Regions from separate parts of the Exiguobacterium sp. s128 genome, predicted to be linked through region 1. Evidence: predicted binding sites of a transcription regulator. Region 1 holds the regulator's gene; each other region holds the start of a gene.

Region 1 (3,285 bases):
AGTTTGATGCGTCGTTCGCGCATCCACCTGCTTTCTCATTCGTAAGAATTGACGACTTCTTTATATTCCAGATAACGACGGTTAACGGTGGCTTTTGAGATGTCATGCCCCATGCCTCTTAGCGTGACGGCAATATCGGCAAACGTCAGTCCTAAGTCACGTAATCGGACGATTTCTTCAATCGGTACTTCTTTTCGGCTCCGGCCTGCATTCTCACCTTGGCGATTGAGGTTCTGTTCGGGACGGAATCCATTTTCGACCGCCCGTCGCATACCACGAGCAATTTTTGCATTATGCAATTTGCGTTGGTACTCTTCGACAAGCGAGACGATCTCAAGAACCATCGCTTCGGCATCGGCCAATTTATACTCGCCGTCTGATTCCATCGTCATCAGTTGGACATGATGTTTTCGAAACGTATGCAAAATCGCAATCTTCGCATTCCCACGTCCAATTCGTGTATCGTCCGTCACAAGAACAGCGTCGACCGTTTGACGCGTCACGTAGTCAAGAACAGTTAACATCCCTTCCCGATCGACGTCATAACCACTTTCTTTTTCCGTGATGATATCCACGACTTCAAATTCTTTTGTTGCAGCGAGTCCCGACAGTTCTGATCTTTGCCGCTCAAGCGAGCTATCCTGTGCTTCTTTTTCCGTCGAGACGCGACAGTAGATTACGACTCTCATACTACTTCACACCCCTGTTCGTTCAATAACAACTTTTACAGTTTGTCACTGTTGCGCGATTGGTACAACGATTTTGTTTTTCGAAATGACATGAGTCGTCTTCAGTTCATTATTCTCAATCAACCACTCGACATATTCTTGATCCGTCATCGAACCGTCATTGTAAACTTCGGCAACTTGTTCGACTGTCGCATTTTGATCGACAGTGACAGAAGCAGTCAGGAGTTGATCGACCTTTTCGTCCGGTCGAGGTGTTAAAAGGAAAAGAATGAAAGCAAGGCTGAGCGTATAAAAAACAATGGAAAAGGCATGGGTACGAATCGTATGCATCATGATGAATCCCTCCAAATTAAAATGATTTAGAATAGATGTTCCCGGAACAATTGTTCGCATAACTCATCATAAACCAAGAACCAGTGTTCGGTCAACACAAAATGTCGAACAATTGTTTGTACGCTCATTTGTTCTATGTTATAGTGATTTTAGAAACATGTATTCTTATTATCCTTCAAAAAACCATTCCGAAAAGAGGTGGCAATTCATATGCGGAAAATGTCGAAACGACAACAAGAAATCCTTGATTATATCGTCGCTCAAGTGAAACTGAAAGGGTATCCACCTTCAGTTCGTGAAATCGGTGAAGCTGTTGGTCTTGCTTCAAGCTCAACGGTACACGGTCATTTGGATCGTCTAGAAAAACGCGGACTGATTCGCCGTGACCCGACAAAACCACGTGCGATTGAGATATTGGTTGATAAACCTGAAGATGATCACGAAGCGATCGTGCACATTCCCGTCATCGGGAAAGTAACCGCTGGATTTCCGATTACAGCAATCGAAAACATCGAAGAACATTTCCCGCTTCCGGCTCACTACGTCGGGAACGAAAACGTCTTCATGTTGACAATCGACGGTGAATCGATGATTAACGCAGGGATTCTTGACGGTGACCGTGTCATCGTACGTCAACAGAACACGGCAGAAAACGGTGAAATCGTCGTTGCTATGACCGAAGATAGCGAAGCGACAGTTAAACGGTTCTTCTTAGAAGATCAACAAGTGCGTCTCCAACCAGAAAACGATTCGATGGACCCGATGTATTTCGATAATGTCTCGATTCTTGGCAAGGTCATTGGCGTATACCGGACGATCCACTAAGTGAGGGACCAGCTCAGCTGGTCTTTTTTTATGCCTTCTGGAAACGTACATGATACGGTCAATACCGTCGCCTTGGCAGGTTACGTTGCGTATTCGGTCGCAACACAGCAGACGGATTGGTTACCTACTGCTGTCGGCATTACTGTCGGCACACTTTGGCTCTCTCCTGACTTGGACTTAAAATCGGAGCCCTATTATCGTCTCGGACCGTTTCGAGTGCTTTGGATGCCGTACGTCAAAATCATGCCGCATCGCTCGATCTGGTCACATGGTTTGATCATCGGTGATATCATCCGACTGTTATACAGTGCTGCTTTCGTCATTCCTTTGCTGTTTTTGGCGCTGTATACCAAAATCATCGCCTCGGAGACGGTCGATCTTTGGTTTGAAGCGATGCCCGCTTTCATCATCGGCATCATCGCCGCCAGTACGATACATATCGTTCTCGATCACTCTAGCAGCTTCTTTCGAACAAAAAAGAAGCGAAAAAAGCGTCGCTGAAAACCCTTCGTTCATCGTAAAAATGAACAAAGGGTTTTTTAATATCCATTTTTCATATTTTTAAACATAAATTAAGGAAATTTCATTTCCGAATTGCAATTAATTGTATTGAAAACGTTATCATTTAGATGTAGGTTTAAATGGAAAGGCCAATATTTGCTTCAATCCAAAGGGAGGGTTTTTGCATGAGTAACTTTACTAGTGAGCTGATTGGAACGATGATTCTGATTTTGCTCGGTGATGGGGTCGTTGCAGGGGTTGTCTTGAAAAAGACGAAATCTGAGAACAGCGGCTGGATCGTCATCACATTTGCTTGGGGTCTCGCCGTCATGACTGCAGTTTATGTTGCAGCCGCCAGTGGTGCCCACCTTAATCCAGCGGTCACTTTGTCGCTAGCGTTAAACTCTGATTTACCATGGGCAGATGTACCCGTCTACATCGCTGCTCAGTTAATCGGAGCCTTTATCGGTGCGGTACTCGTTTGGCTTCATTACATGAAACATTTTGAAGCGACAGATGACCAAGCTGCAAAATTAGGTGTCTTTGCAACAGGACCAGCTATCCGTCATACCGGATCAAATCTTGTTTCTGAGATTATCGGAACGTTCGTCTTGGTTTTCGGAATTCTAGCGTTTGGCGCAAACTCGTTCGCCGATGGGTTAAACCCGTTAATCGTTGGTCTACTTGTTGTCGTCATCGGTCTATCGCTTGGTGGTACGACAGGTTATGCCATCAACCCAGCTCGTGACCTCGGTCCACGGATTGCGCACGCCATCTTACCAATCAAAGGAAAAGGTTCATCGGATTGGGGTTATTCTTGGATTCCGGTCGTCGGACCATTCATCGGTGGCGCGATTGCCGTCTTCCTTCATCAAATGCTCTTTTAATTAACTGACGGATTTCAACTCACATTTCAAGGGGGATTTCAGAATGGAAA
Region 2 (3,285 bases), on a different contig from region 1:
AGCCGGATTCACGAACGTCTCGTCGTTTGAGAATGGATTGACGCTCGGCGATATCCGCGTCTCTCATACATCGGGTCAACACGGCGTTGGAGAAATCGGCCAACGGATGGGTACCGTTTCCGGTATCGTCTTGACGCATCCCGACGAACCGACACTCTATATCACCGGTGACACGATTTGGTGTGATGACGTCGCGACTGCGATCGAACAACATGCACCCGACATCATCGTCGTCAACAGTGGTGCGGCACAATTCTTGACCGGAGAACCGATTACGATGTCCCAGCGCGATTTACTCGCCGTTCATCAAGCAGCTGCTGAGTCGACAATCATCGTCTCGCACCTCGAATCCGTCAATCATTGTCTTCTGCGTCGTGATATGATTGCTGATTTCTTGGCTGCCCATCATTTATCCGCTCATTTCCTCATTCCAGATGACGGCGAAACCATTTCCCTCTAAACGAAACGAAGTTCACTATCCCGGTAGTATTCGGGACAGTGAACTTCGTTTTTTTTTGATCGTTAATCATGACTTGGAATGACGAGTCCGAGTAACCGGGCAAACGTGATGGCCTGGCTTTCCGTAACGATAGCACCTGGTAAGAAACGTGGATCAATCGTGATTCCGGACAGGTCGGCTTGCCGCAGATCCAGTCCTTTTAATGCCGTCTCGACCCATTGACTTTCCGACAAATCAACTTCATGCAGCCGGAAATCGGTTGGCTTCATTTCAAAGAAATGACTTTCCCGCATCGTCGTCTGCTCCAGTGCGACGTGACGTAACGCTGTCCGAATCAGTTGGGCATAATTGGCCTGACAGTTTTTGATCGTCACATGATCAACCGTATTCGATTCAAAGTGAATTCCGGTCAGGCGACAATCCTCAAAAACGACCCGGTGAAAACGACTGTCCTGGAACTGACACCCCGTCAAGTCACATTGTTCAAAGCGGACATTTTCAAATGAAGCCCGTTCAAAAACCAGTCCCGCAAACGAGACATTTCGAAAACAGACTTGATTGACGTCGAGCCGTTCTGTCAACTCGACCGGTAATGTCTCTTTTTCATACAACGTTTGATACAGATACGGATCATCGATTTCGACATCCGCAAAGGTTTCCGGTGTCAGCTGGTGCGGTAACTCGGGTAATTGAATGATTTGTTTTTTCACGTACTTCCCCTTCTTTCCTTCTACATCACTTTCATCTTTCTCAGTGTAGCAAAGATTGACTCTTTTTTTGGTTTTTTGATTTGAGACCGACTGAGACCATGATATAGTCAAATCAAAAACAAGAACAAATGTTCTTTTATGTACCAAGGAGAGTTTCCGATGAACCTGACTATCTCTTTTCCCGATCGACGGATCTTTTGTGTCGACAGTGTCTCTTTTTATGCCAGTTGTGAATGCCGTTATCGAAATTTGCCTCCCTTGACGACAAAACTTGCTGTCGTATCGGACTTGACCCGCTCCGGATCCGTTGTCCTCGCAGCCAGCCCTGCCTTAAAACAACTCGGAATCAAGACCGCCAGTCGACTCTATCAGATTGAACAATTGCCTTATCGGGAGCGAAAGCAGATTATGCTCGTTGAACCGCGGATGCTCGCATATATGAAAACATCAATTGAAGTATTGGATGTCTTGCATCAGTTTGCCCCGCCCGATGCGATCCGGATCTATTCAATTGACGAAAATTTTATCGACATGACCGGAACGGAACGGCTTTTTGGATCAGATGTTGAAACGGCTCAAAAAATCCAGACAGCGATTTGGCAACAGACCGGCATTCCGGTCCGGATCGGCATCGGTCCGAACAACGTCATCGCAAAACTGGTGCTCGATTTACGTGGAAAACGTGAAGGCATCGCACAATGCGGTTATGCAGATGTCTCCCGGTTGTTGCATGATTTTCCGGTTCGCAAGATGTGGGGAGTCGGACGGATGATGGAGCAACACTTGTCGGTAATGGGGATCAACACCATTGGTGACCTGGCCGCAGCACGGGTTGAAGACTTACACGAACGGTTTGGAGTCCTCGGGGCAGAACTTTGGCACCATTCCTGGGGAATCGACAGTTCTCCGACCATCATTGATCCGATGACCTTATTCCAGACTGCGCCGGATACCAAAAGAACAATCGGACATGGAGTGACCTTGATGCGCGATTATTACCAGTACGAACAGATTCGTTTAGTTCTGGCCGAATTAGCAGGCGATGTCGCGGCACGGGTCCGTTTTTCTAATCAAGTCGGTTGGACGGTGCATCTCGGCGTTCGCTACTCCCGCCATGTCACCCGGGACGGCTTTTCGAAACAGCTCCGCCTGCCTTATCCGACATCTGATGAACGGCTGTTGTTGCGTTACGTCCTCCAATTGTTCGAACCGAATTGGCTCGACGGTGAACCGGTCCGCTTTTTATCGGTCGCCCTCGGGCAACTCACTCCGGATCAGGGAACACTTCAGTTGTCCTTATTTGAAGACAATACAAAGGTCTGGCGCAGAAAGCGCTTGTTAAAAGCCATCGACCACGTCAATTTACGTTACGGAAAAGGAACGATCCGGCTCGCTGTGTCCTTCCTTGATACAAGTGTCGCAAAACGCCGGCTCCGGTTCGTCGGCGGCCATCCGGGAGGTGACCAGCATGACACGTTATCATGATCGTGGAGACCTCAAATGGCTTCCCTTTCTGATGCCGGAACACATTCAACTTCTCAAAGCCTATTATCTTGAAAACCATCAAATCGATCTTCCAATCATCGATGAACAATTGCAGTATCCCTGGCAGTTCTTACTTGAACAAGCATTAATAGAAGGAACCGAGCTTGAAATCACGTATTATAGTGAAAGAGGCTATGTCACGACCTCCGGGTTCATCGAGCAGGTGCATCGTGAACGTGCCTATCTCATATTGCGTGGATTATCACGGATCGAGATTCCGCTCGGACGAATCATTCGGATTGAAAACGGGTAGAAGAGACAGAAGCTGCTGTATCTTACGCACTTATCTTACGAATTAGCATTGAAAGAAGGATTGATTGGTATGATGGAATGGTTTACCGGACTTCCGGTCGTCGTGCAAGCGTTGCTTGCCGGCATGATGACTTGGGGATTGACGGCACTCGGAGCCGCACTTGTCCTCGTCTTTACGACGATTGAAAAACGGGTCATGAATATGATGCTCGGCTTTGCCGCCGGTGTTATGATTGCGGCTTCGTTTTGGTCATTGCTCGCCCCGGCAATTGAATTTACGGAAAATGATGGTGGAATTGCCTGGTTGCCGGCCGCAAT
Region 3 (3,285 bases), on a different contig from region 1:
CCTTGATCATGTAAAAAGTCATGGTCCCCTTCCGATAACAGCTTCGATTGATCTTCCACCAGTGGAATCAAGCCATCGTTTGCACCAAGTAAAAAGACTACCTTGACCTGTTGTAAACGACCTCGGACATAGTCCGTTGCAATCACTTGATCGAGTGACGGAGGAACAAGCGAGAAACGAAGACTTTCAAGTCCTGTCTCAACCATTTGAACAAATAGTTCAGTAGACAAAACCGTCTCAGGAGCTGCTGCTTCTAGTTGTTCAAAAAGGTGTAGTACCGCTTCATACACTTGATCATGTTCCCGTGCCTGACTCAATTCATTTGCCTCGAGCGCCTGCTGTTTCCAGACCATCAAACGATCCGTCAGCTGATGTTCTTCTAAAAAACGGTATAAGGCCCGCGTATATTCGCTCATCGTCTTCGAAGCCTTAAAGCGTTTTTCAAGGGGTTCAATCGCTTCAATCAAAAATTGACGCCACTCGTTCAACTCGAGTTCTTCTTTTAATTCATCATCCGTCAAACTGACTTCATCCGCCAGACGACGTTTGAGTTGCCATGGTTTTTTCCACATCGACCCTTTGATTCCTCGTTCGAGCACAAAGGTTTCTAATCGATCGAGAGCTAATCGCGCGTCCTCTGCCGGCAGCGGAATCAGTTCTGTTTTTAGCAATCGAAAAACAGACTCCTCCCGATAACCTGTCATGACGATTTCGAGGACCGCATGGACTAGTTCGACGATCGGGTGATGAACCATCGATTCCCGTTGGTCCAGAAAGTACGGAATATCATACAATTGGAAAGCCCGTTCTAAATGATCCGCATACGGTTCGAGATGACGCACGAGAAAGGCAATTTCATTAAAGCGGTATCCATTTTGCCGTACGAATTGGATAGCTTTTCTGACAGCCGCTTCCGCCTCGACCTGACGATTTACCGCAGCAACAATCGTCAATCCGTCCACTTCTTCATCGACAGCCGGATACCCCGGTGAAAGTAATGCTTGTTCAAGCATCCGTAATCCTGCGCTCTTGAATTTAACAGGCTGCTCGTAATGAATTTCTTCATGCTCAATCTGACGTTCGTTCATCTGTTCAATCAACTGCATATAACACCGTTGTGATACACCAAATTCAGACTGTTTGGCATAGGCGTCCTCGACATCGAGTGTAAAGCTGAGATGCATTTCTTGTGTCAGTTCCATCAAACGGAGTAACACGAGTTGCTCCTGTAAGGAAAATTCATAAAAACCATCGACGAATACGCATGCCTCATTTAGATTCGCTTCCGGTAACAGATCGATGAGTGTCGTAAAATAATCATCTGCATGGAGGGCTTTGTCCGCAATCCGTTCTGTGAACCGTTCATAAATCAACGCCAAGTCGTTTAGCTTAGGAGAACGTTCAGGTGAAGCACTGCTGATTTGACGCAACATGTCAGGATCCACTAAGGAACGTTTAAACGATGCGATCAATTCATCCAATCCTTTATAAAAACCGGGCATGTTTTTAGTCCGTTTGAAGATTTTTAACTCTTCTTCCGCTTCTTCCACGACTTGTCGCAATAAAAGTTGTGTCCCCGTTTCGTCTAAGAAAGGAATCGCTTGGTTTCCATGATCACGGATGATGTGAAAGGCAAATCGCCGTAAGCTCATGACTTCCATTCGGACAAGACCGGACAGACGCGGATCGGTCGCAATCCGCCGCTCCATTTCAAATGACATTTGATCAGGGACGATAAAATAAATCGGAGGTCCTAATGGCTGCTTCACGAGTCGTTCGACGACGTCCTCAATTAACTTGGTAGTCTTACCTGTACCGGCACGACCTAAGTGCATATAATTCATAGTTTCCAGCCGGCGTAGCTCCCTGACTTCCGTCTTGGGAGGAGCCGGCCTTCACCTCCTTTGTATAGTGTCGGCGAATGTTTGCGTTGCTGTTTGTGTTCGGATGCTGCGAGTACTTCCTTTATTAGTTAATGCGACATGAGTTGTCGCTTCACGTCATTTTTTCTTATATGTATGATTATCGCATAAATACGAACAAACGTCCGGTTTGAAACGAAGGTTTCCTTGATGAAACGATTAGATTCCTTAACTTTTGGTCAGTAGTTGCAAAAAGCGGGTAAAGATTGAGATAATAATGTATTTCAAAGGAATAGTTAATGGAAAGAGGGACATTCATGCTCTACGAGAAACTCGGAAAACAACCAGCAATCGAACAACTTGTTATGCGGTTTTATGAACGTGTTTATGTCGATGACCTTCTCCGTCCCTTATTCCCTGCTGATCGACAACGTGTCGAGCACGCACAAATCGTTTTTTTGACTCAGCTCACGGGTGGTCCAAAGCAGTATGAGTTGTACGATGAACGGATGAACCTGGCGATGATTCATCGTCTTTTACCGATCAGACGTGTGCATGCTGAACGATGGATCGAACTGATGACTGCTGCCATCGAGGAGACGATCCAAAATCAAGAAGCCGCTGCTCTTTTAATCGAACGTCTTCGGATTGGTGCAATGAATGTTCTTCGGATTTGCGATGCTCATCAAGACGGATAAGGGATTTTTCTTTCTCATCGGTACATTTCAATGTAAAATGAAAAGTGGAGGCGATAACTATGACTGAAGAACAAGATAAAAAGAGTGAATTGGTAAAGAGTGCCCTCGAACAAGCAGAGGCTGCCAAAACGACAGAGGAACCTGTCGAAGAAGAAAAGTCCGATGAACAGAAACGACTCGAACACATACGCGCACTCGTTACGCTTGAACGTGGTTCTGATTATTACCGTGTTGTCTTCTATGATGATCATAAACATTTGATTTTCAAAGAACTTGATTATGATCGCGTAGAGTTTGTCGGCCGTTTCTACAATGACAGTTTTGATCCGACCAACCAAAAAGAATTAGAAGAGATTTCTGAAAAAGCACTCGCGACGTCGATTCGTAAACGATTCTTGTAAAAAACGTATTCGTCTTGTGACTGTTTACTCATGCAAAAGCCGTGTTCCCCCAATCAGTTGATGGGGAGCACGGCTTTTTGCATGTACCTATTACAAGCTCATTAATTCTGTTCGGGCGTGTTTCGTTTTTTTCGACGCAGGACGTATGCCAATACGCCACCCGCAACCGCTAGTCCTGTTGCCGCCAGTACAGGTAAAAGCACTTTTTTCGACGTCAGTTTTTGTTTGACTTGTTGCAGACGGGATTCCGTTACTTCTTTTTGGGCAACGGATGTGCGACGATTGATCGTCATATGTTTTGCTGCATCTGTTACGACAATCCGT

The links. Region 1 encodes LexA, which represses DNA repair genes until DNA is damaged. Its sites were predicted from a motif close to CGAACATATGTTCG; they were not measured.
Region 2: the regulator LexA is predicted to act here: its motif matches at 1,292-1,305, upstream of KNQ13_RS09790 (Y-family DNA polymerase).
Region 3: the regulator LexA is predicted to act here: its motif matches at 2,037-2,050, upstream of addB (helicase-exonuclease AddAB subunit AddB).

Annotation. Positions count from the first base shown of each region.
Region 1 covers NZ_JACSMT010000007.1:16,244-19,528, reverse strand. The annotation lists gene KNQ13_RS04615 (YneB family resolvase-like protein) at 36-689, opposite strand; gene yneA (cell division suppressor protein YneA) at 735-1,022, opposite strand; gene lexA (transcriptional repressor LexA) at 1,233-1,847, shown strand; gene KNQ13_RS04600 (metal-binding protein) at 1,878-2,348, shown strand; gene KNQ13_RS04595 (MIP/aquaporin family protein) at 2,534-3,235, shown strand; gene glpK (glycerol kinase GlpK) at 3,279-3,285, shown strand, end outside.
Region 2 covers NZ_JACSMT010000022.1:28,645-31,929, reverse strand. The annotation lists gene KNQ13_RS09800 (MBL fold metallo-hydrolase) at 1-460, shown strand, start outside; gene KNQ13_RS09795 (pentapeptide repeat-containing protein) at 523-1,170, opposite strand; gene KNQ13_RS09790 (Y-family DNA polymerase) at 1,330-2,655, shown strand; gene KNQ13_RS09785 (YolD-like family protein) at 2,639-2,968, shown strand; gene KNQ13_RS09780 (ZIP family metal transporter) at 3,038-3,285, shown strand, end outside.
Region 3 covers NZ_JACSMT010000002.1:160,380-163,664, forward strand. The annotation lists gene addB (helicase-exonuclease AddAB subunit AddB) at 1-1,844, opposite strand, end outside; gene KNQ13_RS01850 (truncated hemoglobin) at 2,180-2,560, shown strand; gene KNQ13_RS01855 (hypothetical protein) at 2,620-2,961, shown strand; gene KNQ13_RS01860 (hypothetical protein) at 3,063-3,285, opposite strand, start outside.